3 regions of the Pediococcus acidilactici genome follow, and region 1 is predicted to be linked to each of the others. Evidence: predicted binding sites of a transcription regulator. Region 1 holds the regulator's gene; each other region holds the start of a gene.

Region 1 (3,218 bases):
AATGGTTTCCCACCTCCGGATGGAAGGAAAGTACGCGGTGGTAGACCGCGACCAACCTTACAACAAACACGACCACGTTATTTTTGAATTAGATGATGGACAGGATTTACGCTATAACGATACCCGAAAATTTGGTCGAATGGTTTTAACCCCCACGGGGCAAGAAATGCAAGTCGGGGGATTGAAGACGATCGGACCCGAACCAACGCCAGAAACGCTGACGGTAGACTACCTTACGAAGGCTCTTCGAAGTCGTAAACGGGTGATGAAAAGCTTTCTTCTAGACCAGTCGTTAATTGCGGGATTGGGCAATATTTACGCAGATGAAGTTTTATGGCTAAGTAAAATTCATCCGCAGCGCCGGTCTAATTCACTTACCGATGCCGAAATTAAATTATTACGGGAAAGTATTTTTGCCGAATTAAACGAAGCCATTGCGGCAAAGGGAACCACCGTGTTTTCTTATTTGGATGCTACTGGGCATGCCGGCAGTTTCCAAAACCAGCTGCACGTTTACCATCGCCAAGGATTACCGTGTCCACGCTGCCAAACTCCCATCGAACAAATTAAGGTAGCTCAGCGCAGTACTCATTTTTGCCCGCATTGCCAAGTTTTAACGCCAGAAAATGACTAAGATCCTTGGACTAACAGGTGGAATTGCGATGGGAAAGTCCACCATTAGTAATTTTTTGAGAGATAAAGGAATTCCAATTGTGGACGCTGACGAAATTGCCCACGCAGTTTTGGAATTTAAAGCGGTTAAGGTACAATTAGTTAAGGCATTTGGGACCCCAATTTTAAATGAACAAAAACAAGTTGACCGTAAGCAATTAGGTAAAATAGTTTTTGGGGAGTCAAAAAAACTAGGGGAGTTAAATAAAATTGTCCAACCCGTAATTCGCCAAGAGATCATCCGCCAGTTAAAAAGTTTTACGACGGAGTCCGTGGTCGTTTTAGATGCCCCAGTTTTGTTCGAACAAGGATACGAGACTTTAGTCGATTGCATTATGGTGGTTTCAACAACTCCAGCAGAACAGCTCCGCCGACTGATGGAACGGGATCATTTGACTAGTGAGGATGCTCAAAAACGAATTGACGCTCAGATGCCGATTGAAATTAAACAAAAAAAAGCGGATGTAACCATCGATAGTAGTGGTAGTATTGAAGCCACCCAAAAACAAGTGATAGAATGGCTTGTTAAACAAAATTTACTCCAGACATCCGGAAAGACCGGCGAGGTGAAATAATATGAAATGCCCACATTGTGGTAATAATGGCTCGAGAGTAGTAGATAGTCGACCAACTGATGAAGGCCGCGTAATTCGTCGTCGGCGTGAATGTGAAGATTGTGGTTTTCGTTTTACAACTTTTGAACGGGTGGAAGCCACCCCGTTATTAGTGATTAAGAAAAACGGTTCGCGAGAAGAATTTGATCGCGATAAGATTCTTAAAGGGATTGTCCGGGCAGCAGAAAAGCGACCGGTAAAAATGGAACAAATGACTGATATTGTGGACAAGGTTGAAAATAAAATTCGTTCATTGGGAGAAAGCGAAGTTTCTAGTCAAGTGATTGGAGAATACGTAATGAATATTCTTGTTGATTTAGATGAGATCGCTTATATTCGGTTTGCCAGCGTATACCGGCAATTTAAGGACATGAACGTTTTCTTGAATGAACTCCAGGATATGGTCAAAAAAGATGAAGAAGAAAAGGATCATAAGTAATGACGGAACCAATGGGTAACTTAGCACCAAACGACTCGTTTATTGTGAATACTGATCGACAAATGACCGACTACGAAAGTCGGGCATTAACGGCGCTGTATCGTCCGTTATTATCTTCGGATGCGTACAGTTTAGCAATGACGCTTTGGGAACTAAATGAAGAAGCGACGGTTTTAAATGAACAGTTTACCCATACAATATTACTGAATTGGCTGGGAATTGATTTACCAGCTATTATGGAAGCGCGAGGCCGGTTAGAAGCCTTGGGTTTGCTAAAAACTTTTCGTAAACAAGTTGATAATCGGGCGTTATTTTTGTACGTTTTGCAAGCGCCAGCTGACCCGATTACCTTTTTCAAAGACGACACGCTAAGCGCATTGTTGCTTGGTGCGGTTGGTGAAAATGAATTTGAACGGTTAAGTCGGCGGTTAATTAAACGCCAGGTTGAGCACGCCGATTTTTATGATGTCTCTAAAAATTTAGGCGACTATTTCCAAATTGGCAGCAGCGTGGTCGACAAACCAAGGCCAATCTCTGCCGTGCAAAAGCAAATTCAGCTGGACGAGCCACAAACGGATTCAGAAACGCTCAATAATAATTTTGACTTTAACTTACTTACTCAAATGCTTAGCACTAGCTTTGTGGATCGTCAAAGCCTAGAAGAAAACCGCCACCTCATTATGGTGGAACAAACTATTTACGGAATTACGGAAAGTGAAATGGCGGAACTGATTAAGTCGGCCACTAATTTTCAAGATAATCGGATTGATAGCCGAACTTTGAAGACTCGGATCGCTCAAAAATACGCCAATGCTAATCAGCAAGGCGCGAAGAAAACGGCTAGTTCAGCGGCTATGCCAACTTCGCCTACAAAGCTCAATTTAGAAGGGCTCACGGCCGAGGAGCAAACGGTGATTAAGTCAACGTATGCATTGGCTCCGGTAGACTTTATTGATCAGATTAAGCAAGAAACCGGGGGCTTTACCACCACGGCGGAAAAACGGGTAATTACCGGCATAGTGGAAACGGGTCAACTGCCGGTTAGCGTCGTTAATTTTTTGATTTTCTATGTCTTGGTTGATCAGGGCCGGGCGACGCTGAATAAAAATTTAGTTGAGGCAATCGCCAACGAGTGGATTAAAAATGGCGTAAAAACTCCGCAAAAGGCGTTAGAATTTGTGCGTGAACGCCAGGCTAAAAAGCAAAAACAAGCTACCAAGTCGTATGGAAGACGTAAGCCGGTCGTTCAGCGCGAAACCCTACCAGATTGGGCCAAAAAAGATACTAAAACTGCAACTAACAATGCTAATGATTCTCAAGCGGTGCCGACTACTGCAGAAATTAATGCAAAATTGAAAAAATTACGTGAACGGCGAAAGGAGGAGTAACAAATGGAAAATATTCGCGAAGCAATTGAGGGATTGATGAATAAACGGAAACTCGACCAACGTTTCCAGTCGGTGATGAAAACTGTTTATCAGGATCCCGAAGTT
Region 2 (3,218 bases), 200 kb from region 1:
GCTTGTTTGGGGTTCGTGAGTCCCTTTAAAAGGGTTTGGGTATCGGTGATATCCCGAGTGTCCGCGAAGTTAACGACTGAAGGAGTGGTTGAGTCACCAACGATCAATCCTTGAGTGGGTTTCAAACCAATTACACCCGACCAGGAAGCTGGAATTCGTAGAGAGCCACCGGCATCGTTTCCAGTCGCAATCGGAACTTCGTTAGCGGCTACGCTTGCCGTTGCACCACCGGAAGAACCGCCGGTATTAAATAGTAAATTCCATGGGTTGTGGGCGACCCCGTTTAAATTAGAATTGGTGATGTTAATTAAGCCCATTTCTGGATAGTTAGTTTCTCCAAGGATCACGAAACCCATTTTTTGCAATTTTTTGACGAATACTTTGGTGGTGGGATAAGTTTCCTTTTTTAAGAAAGGCAGTCCATCGGTGTTGGGATAACCTTGATATGCTTGTCCCAACCCCTTGATTAAAAGCGGGACGCCGTAAAAAGGCTGTTGCCGATCAGTTTTTTGTAGGGACTGCAGTTGTTTTAGTGCGTCGGAAGGATTTTGGTAAATGACGTTGTTGAGACTGGGATTTTGCTGGTTAATTTTTTGATATGTATACTGCATTAACGCTTGCTCATCGTATTGGTGATTTTTGAGTTGTTTGGTAATGGTGGTGGCAGATTGACCGTCTAGATCGGCGGGGTTGGATTGGGCCTTGGCCGAAGTGACGGTGAGGGAAAACAGAAACATAACGACTATGCTAACGGTAGTGTACCAGCGGGTGCGTGGTTTAGACATGGTGATTCCTCCTTTGATTTTTAGTACAATTAAATTATAAGCACATTTGGTAGCGTTTACAATAAGTGATTGCGAAATGGTATAGGAATTATTTCACATGCTTGGAAGTAAAAATAAAAGCTAGAAAAGCGCTCTAAATTAGTTTAGATGCCTTTCTAGCTTTTGATGGAAATTTGGTTAGTAACTGAATAAAATGTTTTACGTAATAATGGTATACATTAAGATGGTTACTTAAACTAAATTGCCTTATGAACAGGTTCCTCAACCCGGATTTCTTTTAGTTTACGGTCGATTTGACTAAGAATGATTTTGGTGTTGTCGTCGTTTGATAAATCATATTTTTGTAAATCAATCTTCATCTTAGGACTTGCATCGTATTCTTCATACCATTCTTTATAAGCTGACCACATTTTGTAGTAGTAAGACTCTAATTCTGGATTATTGTCGAATTGTTCGTAGTCACGACCGCGCTTACGGATCCGGTAGAGGATGGTGTCAAAGTCGGTTTCTGCGTAGACCATTAAATCGGGTGCTTTTTTAGGGAGCTCTTGCAACTCGTTCATCATGTTATCAAGAAGGTTCATGTAGACTTCGAATTCAGTGTCGGTAATGTTACCTTCCTTGTTATTTTCGCGAGTAAACAAGGCGTCTTCGTAAATTGAGCGATCCAAGACGTTATTGTCATCAGCCAACGCCTTCTTAATCATTTGAAAACGTTTGTTCAAAAAGTAAATTTGGAGTAGAAATCCGTAACTTTTTGGGTCTGAATAATAGAGCGGTAAAACTGGATTATCGCCAACCGGTTCATAAAAAGCCTGTGTCCCGTAATATTCAGCAATTTTTCCCGTCAAAGTAGTCTTACCAACGCCGATCATTCCTGCTGTAATTATCACCATAAAATGCCCCTCTTTTTGTTTTTTGCCGCCGAAATCTAGTACTAAATATTCCTAAATTTCCAGATAGCCACAACATATTGTATAAAGAATTTCGGGGCAAAACAACCTTGAATTTTGATAAAAAAACTGCTTGCTGGTTTTGATCCGGGTAAAAAATAAACCCCGTCGACCATTAAAGAAAGGTTTGAAAAGCGCTACCAAGGTGGGATATGATGGAGAGGGCGAAAAGCCTTGGGCAGTCTTTGAGGATTAACTGAGCATGAAGATGAATCTGGGTTTGAGATTCGTCTTCATGCTTGGTTAACCGGAGAAGGCTAAGGCTTTTTGCCCGTTTTGACTAGGTGGCATAGAACCTGGATTAATCGCGCTCTTGGCAATTGATCACGTAATTAGGTTAGCCGGAAGAGATTGGGTTCAGGAGCCCGTTTAGGCTAAGCATTCAAGAGCCAAACTCAAACAACTCAGCTAACTTAGATCTGCCGACTAAAATTAGCTGACAAGGCGGCACTACAAAACCAAAAATAATATTATTTAGATGCTTATGCGTCTAAAGTAAACGAATGGATTGAAGGATAAACTATGATAAAATTAGTCGTTAGTGATTTAGACGAAACGTTAGTGGGCCCCACTGGCGTTTCAGAGGTTAATATTCAAGCAATCAAAAAAGCTACTGCATTAGGAGTAAAATTTGTGCCTAACACGGGACGCGGATTTCAATCAGTTCAGCCATTACTAGAGCAATTGGGATTGCGCGATCAACCGGACGAATACGTAATTTCTTATAATGGCGGAGCGATTGTGGAAAATAAAGATTGCCGAGTACTTCAAGTTAACGCATTGTCGGCAACTCAGGCAACTCAAATTTTTGACGTGGTCAAACAACGGTTAGACTACGCTACCCACATTTACACTTTGAACCACGTTTACGTATACAATCCCGATCCTGAGGATACTGCGTACATGACCGGGCGAGGCGTTAAGGTTGAGGAGTACCCGTACAAAACGTTAGAACCGTTGGCGGGCCAACCCATCGTTAAAATTATTACTATGAACCACGATCCAAAAAAGCGGGAAGCAATCCGTAAGGAAGTGTTAGGCCAGGTAGACTTTGATTTGAACGCCACCTTTTCTTCAAATCGATATACAGAATTTAACCTTGGGGGCGTAGACAAGGGAAAGGCTACCTTAGCATTAGCAAAACGGTTAGGAATTCAAAAAGATGAAATCATGGCTTTAGGGGATAATAACAACGACATCGCCATGCTAAGCCAGGTAGGTTTGCCAGTTGTGGTGGCGAATGCTACTGCGGATGCTCGCCGGGTGGCTAAGCACGTTACCCAAGGTGATTTCACTAGCGGAGTTGCGGAAGCCATTCATCAATTTATTTTGGGGGATTAAAATGCCGAAAAAAACGTATTATCGAACTTCTTTGATTTTGTTGATTCTGTCAACGATAATCATGGTCTTAACTTGGTTATCTGATTTGAGCCAAACGAACAAATTAATTATCATTGTGATTGTCGGGATAATTTTATCC
Region 3 (3,218 bases), 320 kb from region 1:
ACATTAAAACGTCGGGATACATCCGTTTAGTTGCGCACTCTACGGCCAACTGTTTGATATCGTAGTTGGGATCTTCCGGATTTAAATTTATTCCGCGCTTAATTGAAAAGACCAACTTCGGGAAAATTGCGGTCCGGTGCTGCTTACCGAGTCCCTTAATGCGAACTTTTAAAATTGCCTTTTGAATTTCCCGTTCGATCCACGAAGTTCCCAGACCAAATCCCACCGTGGTAAACGGCGTTTGTCCGTTGGATGAAAACAGCGTGTTAACTTCGTACTCTAACGCTTGCATTGCGTCGTAAATATCTTTCTTGGTTTTTTCCTTAGCAAAGGCCTCCCGTTGTTCGGGGAGCACCCATTTTTCGGCTTCCTTCAAGTGCTTTTCGTAATTTAATTTTGCGTAAGGCGCCAACATTTCATCCGTCCGGTCTGACGAACACCCTCCGTATTGGCTCGATGCGACGTTCGCAATAATCTGCGACATTTGGGCGGTTGCAGTTTGAATCGACTTAGGCGACTCTACTTCCGCGTTTCCAATCTTAAAACCATTCGCTAGCATACTCTTGAAGTCAATCAAGCAGCAGTTGGTCATTGAAGTTAGCGGTGAATAGTCCAAGTCATGAAAATGAATATCGCCGCGCAAGTGAGCCTTTGCTACGGTCTGTGGCATCATCGTTAATCCAAATGATTTGCCGACCATTCCGGCCGTTAAGTCCCGACGGGTGCTGAAAATATTACTGTCCTTATTAGCATTTTCGTGAACTACCGTATCCCTTCCATCAAATAACTGGCTTAATTTATTTTGCGGGTCAATCGCGGCCTGCCACTTGGCTTCATCGGCTTGCCGATATTCAGCATATTTTTCCCACAAGTCGTCCCGTTGATAATCATGGAGGATCGCTTTGAAGACTGCCCGAATTTGTTCTACCGTTAGCGGCGACGCCATTTGCGTTAACTGTTCTAAAATTGCTTGCGTAATATTTTGCCGTTCAACATCGTCCGTGGTTAATTGATCAACCACTAGCGCGATTTTATAGGGATAAAATTGCATCCTTTCCCCATCTGCTTTAACTACTTGTTTTTGACGTAATTCAGTCCAAGCGTCGGTTGCGATTGCTTGCGAATTGATCATTTTAACCACCCGTCCTTTTCTAATTTTTTATTCCAATCTCGTTCAATTCTCGCTATAATAAACAGCGTTATTATTTTCTGTTTATTTAAAGCTGTTTGATATTCGAAACTGGCTTGATTGGTTTCTCTTCACATCATAGATTACTCCGATTTTGCAAAAAGATAAAGGTTGAAAACACAAGATGTATGTGCTTAACGAACGATCAACCACTATATATGGTGTATGTAACGCATTTTAAAATAACAATCAAAAACCTGGTCATCGCAGTTTAGTTGCGGACCAGGTTTTTAGATTTGATTGATTTCTCATTACTACCGGCTAAAAATATTTTGTTTTACTGAACTTAATTAATGCTAAAGTGCGCGCCAAGAATCAGTTTGTTTTTCCATATTAACCACTTACCCCGAATACTAAACCACTTGTCCCTTGTCCCCATACAAACCTTTACTAGCTCCTTTATACTAATTCCAACCAAAGGAGATGACTTTATGAACACACTAATCGTTAAAAATCTAACTAAAAAATATCCCCACCAAATTGCCGTAAACCAAATTGACTTAAAAATTAAGGCTGGAGAATTCGTCGCTTTTCTTGGACCCAATGGTGCTGGAAAAACAACCACAATCAATATGTTAATTGGTTTAATTTCACCAACCAGTGGTTCCATTGAATTGGCGGGGTTGCATCCCGCAGACTCCGACTACCGAAAAAAGATTGGCGTAGTTTTTCAAAATAGCCTACTGGATAAAAAAATGTCCGTTCGGCAAAATATTCGAAGTCGGGCAAATATGTATTCCCAAACCTCTTCGAGCTGGCTCCAATTCTTGTTTAAACATTTCCACTTAAATAATCTTTTAAAACAACCCTACGGCACCCTTTCAGGCGGGCAGCGTCGGCGAGTCGACATCGTTCGCGCCCTAGTAAACCAACCGGAAGTTTTGTTCTTGGATGAACCGTCAACTGGATTGGACATTCAGACTCGCAATACCATTTGGCAAGCCATTCATAAGCTTCAACAGACCACCAAAATGACCGTGATTTTAACCACCCATTACTTAGAGGAAACGGAACAAGCTGATTACGTATACGTAATTGATCGCGGACAAATCATCGCTGACGATACTGTCACTAATTTAAAGCTTCAGTACGCGCAATACTCACTGACCTTAATTCCGAATAATCGTCTTGCTTTACAACAAGCTCTATTGAAAAATAACAGTTCATTTTCAAACGTTGCTACCGGTTTTGAATTACACGTTGCTAGTATTGACGAAATCCTCCAGATCGTTGGCCAGTACCGTGCCTTACTAACCGCTTTTGAATGTCGGCAAGGCAACATGAACGATATTTTCCTCGCACTCACCGGAAAGGAAGTTAATTAAAATGTGGTCACTAACTAAACGAAACTTATACCTTTTCTTCAGCAGTCCAAGCACCATATTTTTTTCACTCCTTGGTGCGTTAATCGCGTTTGTCCTCTACACTGTCTTTTTAAGGGATAACATTGATAGCGCCCTTATGCTTAAAAATTATAATTTACTTCTTGATCCTTGGGTGATTGGGGGAATCCTAACCGTCACCACCATTACAACCACCCTCACGGCATTTTCGCAAATGATCATTGACCGTGGAACGAAAACTTTGGCAGATTTTTTAATCACCCCGGTTGCCTACTTTAAGATTCAGTTTAGTTATATAATTAGTGCAATTACCATCAGCATCGTGATGCAATTCGGTATGCTAGCAATCATGTACACTTATTTTTCGATAACTGACCAACTGCGTTTTCCCTTTGAACAATTAGTCCCGTTATTCTTACTGATTATCTTAAGCAGCTTAGTTTGGACCGCCTTTTCTCAATTTATTCTCAGCTTTGTCACGCGCATTGAGACCTTAGGACGGTTAGGGACCATCATCGGAACCATGAGTGGCTTTCTCGCGGGAGTCTATTTACCAAGCGGAATGTTACCTGATTCAGCACAACGCTTCATTAACCTAATTCCCGCAATTTATAACGCAGCTTTATTTCGTAACCTGCTGATGAAAAAGCCTTTAAGCCAAACCTTTAACAGTGTTCAGGCTCGAC

What was found. The regulator NrdR, encoded in region 1, represses ribonucleotide reductase genes. The targets are predictions, from matches to a motif close to ACACNATATATNGTGT.
Region 2: the regulator NrdR is predicted to act here: its motif matches at 1,749-1,764, upstream of I6H64_RS05775 (deoxynucleoside kinase).
Region 3: the regulator NrdR is predicted to act here: its motif matches at 1,339-1,354, upstream of nrdD (anaerobic ribonucleoside-triphosphate reductase).

What each region holds. Positions count from the first base shown of each region.
Region 1 covers NZ_CP066046.1:961,140-964,357, reverse strand. The annotation lists gene mutM (bifunctional DNA-formamidopyrimidine glycosylase/DNA-(apurinic or apyrimidinic site) lyase) at 1-634, shown strand, start outside; gene coaE (dephospho-CoA kinase) at 627-1,247, shown strand; gene nrdR (transcriptional regulator NrdR) at 1,249-1,725, shown strand; gene I6H64_RS04845 (replication initiation and membrane attachment family protein) at 1,725-3,113, shown strand; gene dnaI (primosomal protein DnaI) at 3,117-3,218, shown strand, end outside.
Region 2 covers NZ_CP066046.1:1,157,279-1,160,496, reverse strand. The annotation lists gene I6H64_RS05780 (amidase family protein) at 1-785, opposite strand, end outside; gene I6H64_RS05775 (deoxynucleoside kinase) at 1,022-1,681, opposite strand; gene I6H64_RS05770 (Cof-type HAD-IIB family hydrolase) at 2,261-3,079, shown strand.
Region 3 covers NZ_CP066046.1:1,278,226-1,281,443, forward strand. The annotation lists gene nrdD (anaerobic ribonucleoside-triphosphate reductase) at 1-1,132, opposite strand, end outside; gene I6H64_RS06440 (ABC transporter ATP-binding protein) at 1,621-2,514, shown strand; gene I6H64_RS06445 (ABC transporter permease) at 2,516-3,218, shown strand, end outside.